3 regions of the Streptomyces sp. NPDC018833 genome follow, and region 1 is predicted to be linked to each of the others. Evidence: riboswitches for the same ligand, from Rfam matches in the RefSeq annotation. Region 1 holds a riboswitch; each other region holds the start of a gene.
The links. A riboswitch is a leader RNA that binds a small molecule or an ion and turns the genes downstream of it on or off. The one in region 1 is predicted to bind cyclic di-AMP.
Positions count from the first base shown of each region.

Region 2: another riboswitch for cyclic di-AMP. It lies ahead of ACH5AF_RS12740 (peptidoglycan DD-metalloendopeptidase family protein); the one in region 1 lies ahead of ACH5AF_RS35055 (NlpC/P60 family protein).
Region 3: another riboswitch for cyclic di-AMP. It lies ahead of ACH5AF_RS09505 (transglycosylase family protein); the one in region 1 lies ahead of ACH5AF_RS35055 (NlpC/P60 family protein).

Region 1 is NZ_JBIRZM010000035.1:6,243-11,142, reverse strand. It holds gene ACH5AF_RS35075 (PspC domain-containing protein) at 1-689, shown strand, start outside; gene ACH5AF_RS35070 (LuxR C-terminal-related transcriptional regulator) at 686-1,375, shown strand; partial or broken gene ACH5AF_RS35065 (NlpC/P60 family protein) at 1,543-1,993, opposite strand; gene ACH5AF_RS35060 (hypothetical protein) at 2,340-2,693, shown strand; gene ACH5AF_RS35055 (NlpC/P60 family protein) at 2,764-3,945, opposite strand; cyclic di-AMP (ydaO/yuaA leader) riboswitch at 3,948-4,112, opposite strand; gene pcrA (DNA helicase PcrA) at 4,352-4,900, shown strand, end outside.
Region 2 is NZ_JBIRZM010000005.1:159,345-164,244, reverse strand. It holds gene ACH5AF_RS12760 (aspartate aminotransferase family protein) at 1-991, shown strand, start outside; gene ACH5AF_RS12755 (helix-turn-helix domain-containing protein) at 1,052-1,639, shown strand; gene ACH5AF_RS12750 (DUF6126 family protein) at 1,662-1,826, shown strand; gene ACH5AF_RS12745 (tyrosine-protein phosphatase) at 1,847-2,659, opposite strand; cyclic di-AMP (ydaO/yuaA leader) riboswitch at 3,424-3,579, shown strand; gene ACH5AF_RS12740 (peptidoglycan DD-metalloendopeptidase family protein) at 3,584-4,501, shown strand; gene ACH5AF_RS12735 (SGNH/GDSL hydrolase family protein) at 4,660-4,900, shown strand, end outside.
Region 3 is NZ_JBIRZM010000003.1:505,838-510,737, reverse strand. It holds gene eno (phosphopyruvate hydratase) at 1-480, opposite strand, end outside; gene ACH5AF_RS09505 (transglycosylase family protein) at 782-1,447, opposite strand; cyclic di-AMP (ydaO/yuaA leader) riboswitch at 1,451-1,658, opposite strand; gene ACH5AF_RS09500 (transglycosylase family protein) at 1,929-2,900, opposite strand; gene ACH5AF_RS09495 (cytochrome P450) at 3,042-4,286, opposite strand; gene ACH5AF_RS09490 (nucleoside triphosphate pyrophosphohydrolase) at 4,283-4,900, opposite strand, start outside.

The DNA of each region.
Region 1 (4,900 bases):
GCAACGTGCTGACCGCGGCCATCGCCGTCATCGCCGGGGTCGCGCTGCTCGCCGGACCATGGCTGGTGCGGATGACCCAGGACCTCTCCGAGGAGCGGACCATGCGCATCCGCGCCCAGGAGCGTGCCGAGGTCGCCGCGCATGTCCATGACTCCGTCCTGCACACCCTCACCCTCATCCAGCGGAACGCGGACGAACCCGGCGAGGTGCGCAGACTCGCCCGCGCCCAGGAGCGCGAGCTGCGCAACTGGCTCTACAAGCCGGAGGGCAACGGCAAGGACGAGGACGAAGAGCCCGACACCCTCGCCGAAGCGGTCAAGAAGACCGCCGCCGAGGTCGAGGACAAGCACGGCGTGCCGCTGGAGGTCGTGGTCGTCGGCGACTGCCCGCTCGACGAGAAGCTGGCCGCACAGCTGCAGGCCGCGCGCGAGGCGATGGTCAACGCCGCGAAGTACGGTGGCGCGGGAGGGGCCGTCCAGGTGTACGCGGAGGTCGAGGGGCGTACGGTCTTCGTCTCCGTGCGGGACCGTGGGCCGGGATTCGACCTGGACGCCGTTCCCGGCGACAGAATGGGCGTAAGAGAATCGATCATCGGCCGGATGCAGCGCAACGGCGGCACGGCACGGCTGCGCACGGTGCCCGGTGGGGGCACCGAGGTGGAGCTCGAGATGGAGAGGGCTGACGGATGACCGAGTCTGCGGAAGAGAGCGTCGAGCGGCGGGTGCGGGTCGTGCTCGTCGACGACCACCGGATGTTCCGCGCCGGTGTGCAGGCCGAGATCGGGCAGACCGAGCGCACCGGGGTCGAGGTCGTCGGCGAGGCCGCCGACGTCGACCAGGCGGTCACCGTGATCACGGCGACCCGGCCGGAGGTCGTCCTGCTGGATGTGCACCTGCCCGGCGGCGGCGGTGTGGAGGTGCTGCGCCGCTGCGCGCCGCTGATGACCGCGGCGCAGCACCCGGTGCGTTTCCTGGCGCTGTCGGTGTCGGACGCCGCCGAGGACGTCATCGGTGTGATCCGCGGCGGCGCCCGCGGCTATGTCACCAAGACCATCACCGGCACGGACCTGGTCGACTCGATCTTCCGGGTGCAGGACGGCGACGCGGTGTTCTCGCCGCGGCTCGCGGGCTTCGTGCTCGACGCGTTCGCCTCGACGGACGCGCCGCCGGTCGACGAGGACCTGGACCGGCTGACGCAGCGGGAGCGCGAGGTGCTGCGGCTGATCGCACGCGGGTACGCGTACAAGGAGATCGCCAAGCAGCTGTTCATCTCGGTGAAGACGGTCGAGTCGCATGTCTCGGCGGTGCTGCGGAAGCTGCAGCTGTCCAACCGTCATGAGCTCACCCGGTGGGCGACGGCCCGGCGCCTGGTCTGACGGTGAACGGGGCGAGGAGCCCATCGATGCCTGACCGCGTCGGACGGGCTTCCTCGTCCGGGATCTCGTGAGCGGCGGGCGGGACCGGCCGGTCGGGGTAGCGGACGACGAACGGTCCGATGCGCCGGTGGCCGGGCGAGCGCAGCGCGTGCGTGCGCATATGGTCCGGCCGCGTGCCGTTCCCCGACCCGCTCGGCGAGCGAGGCGCCGGCCAGGTACGTGTCGGGGTCCGGGGCAGGAGCGAGCTGCAGGCCGGGGTCGATGCTGCCGGAACGGTATTGCGCCGTGACGACACGGTATTGCGCCGTGACGACGGAGCCGAGGGCGTTGGGGGGCGTTGAGCCGCTCCGTCCTGCGGGCGGCCTCGTCGCTCAGCTCGTCGAGCGCTCTGCGGGCCTGTTCCGTCCGCTCCTTGGCGCCGTTGTACTTCTGGGTCGCCTCTTCGGCCTCCAGGTACAGCTTGTCCACGCGGGCCTTGAGCCGGGCGGGGGTGAGGCGCGGCTCGCCGTGCGCGGGAGCATCGAGCGCGGTCGCCGCGCCGGCGAGCGCCAGGGTGGCTGCGGTGCGGGCGGTCGGCCCGTTGAGCGGACGCTGCTTCGGTTTCCGGTGCGCCGCCACGAGACGTACCCATCCTTCCTGCGTACCTGCGTACCTGCGTACCTGCGGTCCGGCGGCGCTCCGCACAGGGGAAACGGCGCGCCGCCGGATCTTTCGGCGGTGGCGGCCGGTGCCGTCCGGCTGCGTGACGGCGGTGGGGAGTCGGCCACCGGTCGCCGACGCTAAACCCGGCGGTCACGGAAGGAGGCGTAAGGACCTCAAGTGCCCGAACCTGGACACTGCTGTCCGCTTTCTTCGCCCCGAGTCGCCGGTGCCGGGCCGTATTGCGGAGCGGCCCCGACCGATCGCCGTGATGGGGCTCCCCCGACCGCCGGGCGGTGGTATGGCGACGATTAGGCTCCGGCCCATGGACGTACTCATCAATGTCTTCGTCGCTCTGCACATCATCGGCATCGCCTCCCTGCTGGGCGGCTTCCTCGCCCAGATGAAGGCGATAGGCGCGGGCACGGCGCGCTTCAACCCGGCGATGCTGCACGGGGCGCTGACGATGCTGATCACCGGCGTCGCGCTGGTGGGCCTCAACCAGGCCGACGACCAGGCGGTCAACAACCTCAAGATCGGCATCAAGCTGGCGGTGCTGGTGGTGATCCTGGGCCTGGTCTACGTCAAGCGGGACGAGGAGACGGTCGACAAGGCGCTCTTCGGCGCCGTCGGCGGTCTGACGGTCGCGAACATCTTCATCGCGACGCTCTGGACCTGAGCCGCCGTCCCCCCGGAGCACGCGCGCCCGGACGGCGGGACCGTCCGGGCGGGCGCGGGAGCAGGAGGGGTCAGACCGGGCGGATGCTGCCGTAGATCGGCATGTAGTAGATGGACTCCTCGCGGACGTTGTCGCCCGGCTTCGGCGCGTGGATCATCTTGCCGTCGCCGATGTAGATGCCGACGTGGCTGATGTCGTCGTAGAAGAACACGAGATCGCCAGGCAGCAGGTCCGCCGTCGCGACGCGCTGCCCCACCTTCACCTGGTCCCAGGTGGTGCGCGGCAGATCCACACCGGCCGCCTTCCAGGCCGCCTGCGTCAGCCCCGAGCAGTCGTACGAGGACGGGCCGGTCGCACCCCAGACGTACGGCTTGCCGATCTGGGCGCGGGCGAAGGCCAGGACCTTGTCGGCCCTGGCCGCGTACGTGCCGTCGTCCGTGCCGGTGCCGGTGCCGGTGCCGGTGCCCGTCTCCGGCGGCGGCTCCGCGCTTTCCCGCTGCCGCTCCGCCTCTGCCTCCGCCTCTGCCTCCGCCTCGGCGCGGGCCCTCGCCTCCGCCTCCGCCTTGGCCTCGGCCCTGCGGCGCGCCTCCTCCTCCTTCTCGCGCTCGATCGCTGCCAGCCGGGCCTTCTCCTCGGCGGTCAGCTTCGACAGCAGGGTGCGCGCCTCGGCCAGCTTCGCCTGGACCTTCTGCTTGCTGATGCGCAGGGCCTGCTGGGAGTCGGTCAGCGACTCCAGCCGCTTGGTCGCCTGTGCGCGCTGCTTCGCGGCCGCCGCGCGCTCGGTCTCGTAGTCGCTGACGGCCGTCCGCTGCTGGTCGGTCATCCGGTCCATCAACTGCGTCTGGTCGAAGTACGCCTGAGGACTGTCCGCGAAGAGCAGCGCCGCGGTCGGGGTGAGCGCGCCGGTGCGGTACTGCGCGGCGGCGTAGTTGCCGAGGGCGCGGCGCGACTCGTTCAGCTTCTCCGCGCGCGCGGCCGCCTGGTCGAGCAGGGTGTCGACCTCACGGCGCTTCTCGGCGGTGGCCTCTTTCGCCTGGTTGTACTCCTGGGTCGCGCTGCCGGCCTGCCGGTAGAGGTCGTCGACCTTCTTCTGCACCTCTTCGACGGAGGGCTTCGGGTCGCTGGGCGCGGCGGTGGCGCTCTGTGTCGACAGGAGGGTGACGCCGGCGAGGGCGGCCGTCGTGAACCCGACGGCGGAGGAGGGTTTCGTGCTGCGGCTGCGGATCCTGCGATGCGACGCCAAGGCCGGCATCTCCTTCTTCCGTGGACCGCCTACCGGGTTAGCTGTCGGGTTCGGGCGAACGGAAGATGCCCTACGGACCGCATCACATAGTGGTCCGATTCACCCCGGTTGTGCATAGTTCGGGTCCCCGGTTCCGAACGCCCCGACAGGGCGCCCGAATTCAGCGGAGTCGGCCCGTTCGGCGCGGTTCGCCGGGAGGGGTACGGGCCGTCTGGTCGAGCACGCTAGCCAACTCGTGCGCACGCTGTGAAGGTTGATGTTCGATATGTCCGATACATTTTCGTGACCTTTTTCGGAGGCGGCCATTCACCCCCTGTCCCGGTGGCGCCCCGGACAGGCGCGGTCACGGAATGTGACCTGCGCGTATGGGCATGCGGGCCCGGTTGTCGGTCCGGCCGCCTAGACTCGATAAGCGATGAGCAGCCTCTTTGACGACAGCTTCCTGGCGGACCTCCAGCCCCATGGGGAGGAGCCTCCTCCGCCGCCCGAGGAGTCCACTCCGGAGCCGATCCCGGACGACCTCTTCCAGGGCGCCTACGACGTGCCGCCGGCCCGCGACGGGTACTACCGCGACGGCGCGCCCCGCCCTGTCGTCGACGCGGCCGCCCTGCTGGAGGGGCTGAACGAGCAGCAGCGTGCCGCCGTCGTCCACACCGGCTCCCCGCTGCTCATCGTCGCCGGCGCCGGCTCGGGCAAGACGCGCGTGCTCACCCACCGCATCGCCCATCTCCTGGCCACCCGGCACGTCCACCCCGGCCAGATACTGGCGATCACCTTCACCAACAAGGCCGCCGGCGAGATGAAGGAGCGCGTCGAGCAGTTGGTCGGCCCGCGCGCCCACGCGATGTGGGTCATGACCTTCCACAGCGCCTGCGTCCGCATCCTGCGCCGTGAGTCGAAGAAGCTGGGCTTCACCTCGTCGTTCTCGATCTACGACGCCGCGGACTCGAAGCGGCTGATGTCG
Region 2 (4,900 bases), on a different contig from region 1:
GCTGAAGTTCGCCCGGTACGCGACCGGCCGGCCGAGGATGCTGTACTGCTCGCACGCCTTCCACGGACTGACCACGGGCTCCCTCTCGGTCAACGGAGAAGACGGATTCCGCGCCGGCTTCGACCCGCTGCTGCCGGACTCGCTGATCGAACTCGGCGATCTGGACGCCCTGGAGCGGGAGTTGCGGCGCGGCGACGTCGCCGCCCTCATCGTCGAGCCCGTCCAGGGCAAGGGAGTGGTGCCGAGCCCGCCGGGATTCCTGCGGGCCGCGCAGGAGCTCCTGCACCGGCACAAGGCGCTGCTCATCGCCGACGAGGTGCAGACGGGTCTCGGGCGCACGGGGGATTTCTACGGCTTCCAGTACGAAGCGGGTGTGGAGCCCGACCTGGTCTGCGTCGCCAAGGCCCTCTCCGGTGGCTACATCCCCGTCGGCGCGACACTCGGAAAGGACTGGATCTTCAAGAAGGTTTTTTCGTCCATGGACCGTGTGCTGGTGCACTCCGCCAGCTTCGGCTCCAACGCCCAGGCCATGGCCGCCGGGCTCGCCGTCCTGTCGGTGCTGGAGGACGAACAGGTCGTCGCGAACGCCAGGGTGACCGGCGAGCTGCTGCGGGCGAGGCTCGCCGCGCTCGTGGACCGCTACGAACTGCTGCGGGAGGTCCGCGGTCGCGGGCTGATGATCGGCATCGAGTTCGGCCGCCCCGAGTCGATCAGGCTGCGGAGCCGGTGGGCGATGCTGCAAGCCGCCCGGAAGGGACTGTTCGCCCAGATGGTCGTCGTACCGCTGCTGCAGAGGCACCGGATCCTCACCCAGGTCTCCGGCGACCACATGGAGGTGATCAAGTTGATCCCGCCGCTGATCATCGGCGAACGCGAGGTGGACCGGTTCGTAGCGGCGTTCACGGCGGTGATGGACGACGCACACAACGGTGGCGGGCTGATGTGGGACTTCGGCAGGACGCTGGTGAAACAGGCCATGGCGAACCGCTGAGCCGCTTGCCTCAGAGGCAAGAAATTTGCCTACCAGGCAAGAGGCTGGCGCAATGGACGCATGACCACTTCCGCCGCACCGACGGGCGAGGGGCTGCACCAGGTCGCGCCTCGGCTGCGCGATCTGCGCCGCCGCCGCGGACTGACCCTTGAGGCCGCCGCCCAGCGCGCCGGGCTCTCCCCAGCCCATCTCTCCCGGCTGGAGACCGGAAACCGACAGCCCTCGCTGCCGATGCTTCTCGCCCTCGCCCGGATCTACGGTACGACGGTCGCCGAGGTGCTGGGCGAGCTCCCGCCCGAGCGCGAGCCCGTCATCCGGGCCGGCCGCCGCGAGCCCGCGACCGCCGACGGCTGGACGTACCACCAGGTCGGCGCCCCGGGCCGGGCCATGCAGGCCCTGCGGGTGGTCGTCCCGTACGGCGCCCAGGGCGATCTGGTCCGGGTGCACCCCGGCGAGGAGTGGCTGTACGTCGTCGGTGGACGGCTGCGCCTCGCGCTCGGGGATGCGGTCCACGAGCTGGCCCCCGGGGACAGTGCCCACTTCGACTCGCTCACACCGCACCGCATCGCGGCCGCGTCGCCAGAAGGCGCCGAACTGCTCTTCGTGCACACCCTGCTGCAGAGCCCCGATCTCCATCCGCACGCCTGACCCGAAGGTCGTGATCACGCACATGTGGGACCCCCTGGACAAGCCCCTGCCGGACACGCCCGAGAACAGGCGGGAGGAGCGCTTCCCGCGCGGCCTCGTCATCCGGCTGTTCGCCTACCTCGTGGCGGGGCACCTCATCGCCGCGTTCCTCTACCTGCTGTTCCTGGTGGGCGGCCAGAACCGGTAGGCGCCCCGCCGGGCGACGGCTCAGCTCCCGTCGACCAGCCGTTCGCGCAGCCGCTCACGGGTCTCGGCGGAGAGCCCCAGCCCCTTCGACAGGTACTTCTCGGTGCCGCCCCAGGTCTCCTCGATCGTCTCGAACGCGGCGGACAGATAGGCGGCACGGGCGTCGAAGAGCGGATTGAGCAGCTCCATGACCTCGGCGGACATGGCCTCGGGGGAGTCGTCACCCCGCTTGACCTTGTAGCGGCGATGCGGGTCGTTGGACTTCAGGTAGTCCGCCTCGATCGCGTCGCGCTCCACGCCCACGGCCAGCAGCGTCACCGCGATCGACAGACCGGCGCGGTCCTTGCCGGCCGCACAGTGCATCAGCGCCGGGACGCTGTCCTCGGCCAGTGCGTGCACGACGCGGCTGTGCTCGGCGGTCCGCTCCCTGATGATCATCCGGTAGGAGGCGATCATGCGCCTGGCGCCCTTGCCGTCGGCCAGGATCGACTTCAGCTGGTCGAGGTTGCCGTCCCGGACCATCTTCCAGAACTCCGCGCCGTCGGCCGGGTCGCTCAGCGGCAGGTTCACATTGCGCACGCCCGGCAGCTCGACGTCCGGGCCCTCCAGCCGCTGGTCCGCCGCGTTGCGGAAGTCGAAGATCGTGTGCAGCCCGAGCGAGGCGAGGAAGACGGTGTCGCTCTCGGTCGCGTGCGCGAGGTGCCCGCTGCGAAAGAGCCTGCCGTGCCGCACATGACCGCCGTCCACGGTCGGCAGTCCGCCCACGTCCCGGAAGTTTCGTACTCCGGCGAGCCGGGGTTCGGTCGACGAGGCCTGCGGCAGCTGCTGCGTCACGTGGACTCCTTCAGGTGACTGCTGTCGGCGCCGGTCGCCGACGATGGCGCGATCCGACGATACGGCACAGGTTCATCGGCCAATCATCTCGCGAGCGCCGGTGCGTGCGGCGGGCGTCTCTGCCCAGGCGCGCCCGGCTGCGGGGGCGCGCGGGGTCGTGTGGGGGTTCGAGGGGCGCCGCGCCCCTCTCACTCCATTCCGGAGCTCATTACGGGTTCTCCGCGCCCATTGCGACCTGCGGGTGAGGAGCATGCCGAGTGATCACGCTGTGCAGGGTATGGCCGCCGGGACCGATTCCCTTTGCGTGAAAGGGAACCTCTTTCGCCACGCGTTGCTGTCGGCGGCGGCCGCCGAATTCACGGGGATGGGACCGGGCGGCGGGGACTGCGTCGGAGACCGAACGGCGGCACGGGACGAAGTCGGGCGTTGCGGACGGAGTTTGATGCCTAACTGGATGGTTAGGGGATCTTTTGTGCCTTCTGTCCTAATTGGGCCTTTGTGACTAACGTGCCCCGTCTACAGGGGAGATGGGACATGCTCCGTGAGCAGGATCATATCCGTGACGGAACGTGCCCGGTTTCCCCGTGTCAATTCCCTTGCCGACGAGGGAATTGACTGTTATGCCTCCACGGAGGGTGACGGGAAAGGCGTCCCGAAATCACGCCCGGCGGAGATCGGGAAAATTCGTGGCTTGTTACCGCCCGGTGCGCTCGCCTACGGTCACGCTCAATCCGGACGGACCGCCTAATCCTGCCGCCGACCGGAGCTCGAACCCACCCACGTGTGGCAGGAGCGGGGGACCCAGGTAGTACGCCGTATCGGAAATTTCGGACGGCTTGGGGTTAATTCGCGCATTCAGCTCGAACGGGCATCTCCAGTCCGAACCCGACAGCTCACCTCGCAGGCGCCGGAGAGGAATGCGTCATGCCCGGAAAGGGTAAGCACCGCCGTCCCAAGGCCAACCCCCTCACGCGCGGTTTCGTCGCCGCCGGTACGGGTGGTGCCGTCATAGCCCTGCCGCTGCTCGGTGCCACCGGCGCCAACGCCGCGCCCGCCTCGGCCCCCGCAGTGACTCCGCAGCAGGCCGCCGCCTCGGCACCGGCCTTCGCCGCCGCGGCCGCTCCGGCCGGCAAGAAGGCGCCGAAGACGTACACCGTCGTCGCCGGCGACTACCTGGCGAAGATCGCCGACGAGCAGGACGTCCGAGGCGGCTGGAAGCGTCTCTACAACGACAACCGTCGCGCCATCGGTGCCGACCCCGCGCTGATCCACCCGGGCCTGGAGCTGACCATCGGCGCGAAGTCCACGGCGAAGAACGACCCGGAGCCGCGCGACGCGTCCGAGGCCCGTTCCTCGCGCGACGCCTCGCGGACCGCTCCGGCGCCGAAGGCCCCCGCCAAGAAGGCGCCCGCCGAGAAGGCCGCCACCCCGGCCTCCTCCGGCTGGACCGCCCCGGTCGAAGGCGGCATCTCCACGCCGTACCGCGCGTCCGGTGCCATGTGGTCCAGTGGCTACCACACCGGCGTCGACTTCATCGCCGGAAGTGGCACCAGCGTGAAGTCCGTCGGCCCGGGTACCGTCGTCTCGGCCGGCTGGAGCGGTTCGTACGGCAACGAGGTCGTCATCCAGCACGGTGACGGCACCTACTCGCAGTACGCCCACCTCTCCTCCCTGTCCGTCTCCAGCGGTCAGAGCGTCTCGGGCGGCGAGCAGATCGGTCTGTCCGGTTCCACCGGCAATTCCACCGGTCCCCACCTGCACTTCGAGATCCGTACCAGCCCCTCGTACGGCTCGGACATCGACCCGGTGGCCTACCTGCGTCAGCACGGCGTCTCTGTCTGACCCGCAGTCAGACGCGCGTCCCTCGTTCCGTCCGGCGGCGGAGCGAGGGATTCCGCGTATTCCGGCTCGGTCGAACTTCGACGGTGGTAAAGATCACTTCCCGTCAACCCCTCCTTACGGTCGCGTAGGTCACATCCGTAAAGGAAAGATGTGCTCTCGTGGCAGACGATTCGAGAACAGAGAACAAGGGCGCATTCGGGTCGTACGCGGCGATCGGTGACAGCTTCACCGAAGGCGTGGGAGACCCCGGTCCCGACGGGACGTACGTCGGCTGGGCGGACCGGTTCGCGGTGCTGCTCGCCGACCTCATGCCGGAGAACACCTTCCGGTACGCCAACCTCGCCGTACGAGGCCGTCTCCTCGACCAGATCGTCGAGGAGCAGGTCCCGAGGGCCAAGG
Region 3 (4,900 bases), on a different contig from region 1:
GGAGTCGGCGTGCGAGCCGCCGTTCAGGATGTTCATCATCGGAACGGGCAGCAGGTGCGCGTTCGGGCCGCCGAGGTAGCGGAAGAGCGGCAGGTCGGACGCCTCGGAGGCGGCGTGTGCGACGGCGAGGGAGACGCCGAGGATGGCGTTCGCGCCGAGCGAGGCCTTGTTGTCGGTGGCGTCCAGGTCGAACATCGCCTGGTCGATCAGGCGCTGCTCGGTGGCGTCGTAGCCGACGAGCTCCGGGCCGATCTGCTCGATGACGGCGAGGACGGCCTTCTCGACACCCTTGCCCTGGTAGCGGTTCTGGTCACCGTCGCGGAGCTCAATGGCCTCGAACGCACCGGTGGAGGCGCCGGACGGAACAGCAGCACGACCCGTGCTGCCGTCGTCGAGGCCAACCTCGACCTCGACCGTGGGGTTGCCTCGGGAGTCCAGGATTTCCCGGGCTACGACGACGTCGATGGACGGCACGAGCATCTCCTTCTGGGATGTGACGCGAGAAATATGCAGAGGTCTGCTTGGCCTTGCGGCAAGAGCCTAACCGGCGCGGGGGCAAAGCCCGGCCGATGCCCGCCCCGTGGGACGAAAAAGGGCATGAACGCTGGGCGTGCCGGACAAAACACCCGCAAGCTACTCGTAAGTAAGCCCTCATGGCCGAACCCCGGCCCGGCGCAACGGGGGAAGGTGCGCCAGGCCGGGGTGCTGGGGAGTGTCCGCGCGCGGGCGCGGACAGCGGGCGCGCGGCGGCTCGCATGGAGCCGCCGGCCCGGTCGGCGGGTCAGCTCAGGTGGAGCTGCTGACCCGGGTAGATGACATCGGCGTCGTCGATGATGTCCTTGTTGAGGTCGAACAGCTTCTTCCAGCCGCCCTTGACCTTCTCGGCCTCGGCGATCTTGCCCAGGGTGTCCCCGGCCTTGACCTTGTACTCGCCGTCGCCCTTCTTGACGGGCTTGGCGGCGGCCTTCTTCGGGGCGGGGGCCTCGGCGCGCTCGGAGCGGGTGGTCGGGGCCTCGGCGCGCTCGGCCGGCTGGGCGGCGGGCTGCGCAGGCTCGGCGGAGCCGCCGTTGTAGGGGGCGCTGGAGAGGTTGACGCCGCAGCTCGGCCAGGCGCCCTTGCCCTGGCCGGCGAGGACCTTCTCGGCTATCGCGATCTGCTGCGACTTGGAGGCCTGGTCGGCGCTGGCGGCGTAGGCGGTGCCGCCGTAGGCGGCCCAGGTGGAGGCGGAGAACTGCAGGCCGCCGTAGTAGCCGTTGCCGGTGTTGATGGACCAGTTACCGCCGGACTCGCACTGGGCGACGGCGTCCCACTCGGAGGCGGTGGCGGCGGATGCCGAGGTGGCACCAAGCAGCGGGGCGGCGATGGCGGCACCGGCGACGCCGGCGAGTGTGGCGATACGGGCGACCTTCGACGGACGGCGGTGCGCGGCCTTGCTGGAACGCAGCATGGAGCTTCTCCTCACCGACGCCTGCGAGGTGAGCTGTCGGGTTCGGGCCGGTGGGTGTCCCCGGGTCCGTCAGGACCTGTGGACGAGCTGCCCGGCCGCGCGATCGTGCATCGCGCGGCTTCACCCCAAGCCGTTCACGGCCGTCGTGATCGACGACCGGGACCGGCACTTACCTTGGGTCCCCCGCTCCTGCCTTCGGCGCACTGAGCGACGACTGTTCCCCCCGACCGACGGCAGGATTCGGCGTGACGGTCGACGGTGCCCGCGATGGCGAGCGGTTCAGACCGTAAACACACCACTCCCCGATGTTCAAAGTCGAACATCGGGGAGAAATCGCCCGAACCACCCTCCAATAAGAAGGTGTTTGCGCAGGTCGGGCACGGCTTGGGCGAATTTGCTGGGCCAGATCCGGCAGTTGCAGCAAAGAGACCCTTGTCTCACTTGCACAGATCGGACATATACCGGCGAATCGACGCCCGAACTACGGTCGGTTCAGGCCGACATCGAGGCTCTGACCGGGCCGGATGAGGTCGGGGTCGGCACCGACGGTCGCCTCGTTCGCCTCGTAGAGGGCGCTCCAGCCGCCGGGCACCTCCCGCTCCTCGGCGATGGCCCACAGGGTGTCGCCCTCCCGGACGGTGTAGGCGCCGTCGGACGCGCCACCCGTTGCCCCGTCACGCGCCGATCCGTCACCCCGTGAAGCATGACGCCCGCTATCGCGCTCATTGCCCTCGATGCCCGTTTCGGCATCGTCCGGCGCGGGCGTGCCACGGTGCTTGCCCGTCGCCCCGTCGGACGCCTCGCCGCTGCCTGGAGCACCCGGCTCATACACGCCGGACGAGTCGGCCGGATCGGACGAGGGGGGCCTCGAGGCGTCGCCGTCCTTGGGTGCGGGGGTCGTCGACGCGTCCGGCGCGGCGGCCCGCCCCGAGCCCTGCGCATGGCCGGTGGACGGGTCGGCGGAATCGGCCGACGCGCTTGCGTCGGGACCGGCTTCGGGATTCGTTTCGGCGTCGGGCTCCGAGTTCGCGTCCGGCAGCGGCAGGGTGTCTCCGGGGTCGACGCCGGTCGCGGCGCCGTCGTCCGTCAGGCCGGCGATCGAGGCGCAGACGGGCCAGGCCTCGGGGCCTTTGGCTTCCAGCACCCTCTCCGCGACGGCGATCTGCTGCGAACGGCTCGCCAGGTCGGCGCTCGACGCGTACACCGTGCCGCCGAAGTCCTCCCACGTCTGCTGCGAGAACTGAAGCCCGCCGTAGAAGCCGTTGCCGAGGTCGGCGCTCCACATGCCGCCGCTCTCGCACTCGGCGACGCGGTCCCAGGCGTTGGCGTCGGCGGCGGAGGCGGAGCCCGCGCCGAGCAGCGGGAGCGCGATGGCCGAGCCGGTCACCCCTGCCGCAACGACGATGGCCGGAGCCTGACGGGGTCGACGGTGACGTCCGTTCCCGGAGCGCATGCGGTTGCCTTTCGCGTGACTACTGGGGACTGAGCGGCCTGCTGATGCCTGCCGAGTCGACGGTGAACGTAGCCGCACTCGAACGTAAGTCACAAGTCGATGCAGCGCAGATCACGTGAAAGTCACAGTTTTGACGGCCCGTCAGCTAGTTTCGCGGGTGAACTCAACGGGCAGAGTGCGCAATCCGCGCATGATGAGTCCGCCACGCCACCGCAAATCGGCCGGATCGCCCGCAAGTCGCAAGTCCGGCATTCTCTTGAGCAGGGTCGCGATCGCCGTCTGCCCTTCGAGCCGCGCGAGCGGGGCGCCCAGGCAGTAGTGGATGCCGTGCCCGTATCCCAGGTGCTGGTTGTCGCGCCGGGAGAGGTCGAGCGCGTCGGGCTCCGTGAAGCGCTCGGGGTCGCGGTCGGCGGCCGCGAGTACGACGAGTACGGGGTCGCCTGCCGCGATCCGCTGTCCGCCGACGGTCAGTGGCTCGGTGGCGAACCGCCAGGTGGCGAGCTCCACGGGCCCGTCGTAGCGCAGCAGTTCCTCGACACCGGTCGCCAGCAGTCCGCTCTCACCCGCGGCCAGCGAGAGCTGCAGCCGCTCGCGCTGCTCCGGGTTGCGCAACAGCGCGTACACGCCGTTGCCGATGAGGTTGACGGTCGTCTCGAAGCCCGCGAAGAGAAGGATGAACGCCATGGCGGCGGCCTCGTTCTCGGTCAGGTGCTCACCGTGGTCGGACGCTTTGATGAGCCCCGAGATGAGGTCGTCCCCCGGGTCGTTCCGCTTGCGGTGGATCAGCTCGGCCAGGTATCCCCGCATCTTCTTCACGGACCGGGCGACACCACCGCGCGGACCTCCGCCGTGACGGATCATCATCCCGGCCCAGTCACGGAAGTCGTCCTGATCCTCGCGGGGAACGCCCAGCATGTCGCAAATGGCATAAATGGGCAGCGGGAAGGCGAACTCGTGGATGAGGTCGGCGCTCCCCTTTGTAGCGAAGTTGTCGATCAACCGGTCCGTCAGTTCCTGCACGCGCGGCCCGAACTCCGCCACGCGCCGGGGCGTGAACGCCTTCGACACCAGGCGGCGCAGCCGGGTGTGGTCCGGCGGGTCGATGTTGAGCAGGTGCGTCATCAGCTCGGCCTTGCGCTCACCGGGGATGCCGGTCCTGCCCCTGGCGTGGGCGGGCTCGTCGTGATGCGCCGGGTTCTTGGACAGCCGGGGATCGGCGAGTGCCTGCCGCGCGTCCGCGTAACGGGTCACCAGCCACGCCTCGACCCCGGACGGAAGCGCGGTCCGGTGCACGGGCGAGTGCTCGCGCAGCCAGGCGTAGGCGGGGTAGGGGTCGGTGGCGAACTCCCAGGTGAAGAGCTCGGGCGGGGTGTTCGGGTCGGTCACCCCTCGACGGTATCCGCCCCGCCGTGCCCCTCCGCCGCGCGGATCGCGTCGCGGTAGGCGCGGGCCGCCGCGCGCAGGGCCGCCTCCGGGTCGACACCGTCCGCCTCCGCGCGTACGGCGAGGGCGAGCAGCTCGTAGCCGATGCCCTCGCCGGCCGGGGGCGGCGCGTCCAGGCCGGCCGTACGGACCCGGGAGGCCAGCTTGGCCGCGAGGGCGAGGCCGGGCTGCCCGAGCGGCACGCCGTCGGTCACCGATGTGCGCTGCTTCTCGATCGCCTTGGTGCGCAGCCAGTGCGCCTTGACCTCCTCCGGCGTCTCGGCGCTCTCGTCGCCGAAGACGTGCGGATGCCGGTGGATCAGCTTCTCGACGATGGTGCCCGCCACGTCGTCGATCGAGAACGGCCTCTCGGCGTCCTCCTCGGCGATGCGCGCGTGGAAGACGACCTGGAGCAGGACGTCGCCGAGCTCCTCGCGCAGCTCGTCGCGGTCGCCGTCCTCGATGGCCTCGACGAGCTCGTACGCCTCCTCGATGCCGTACTTGGCCAGACCCTTGTGCGTCTGCTGCGAGGACCAGGGGCATACGCGGCGAATGCGGTCCATGACCTCGACGAGGTC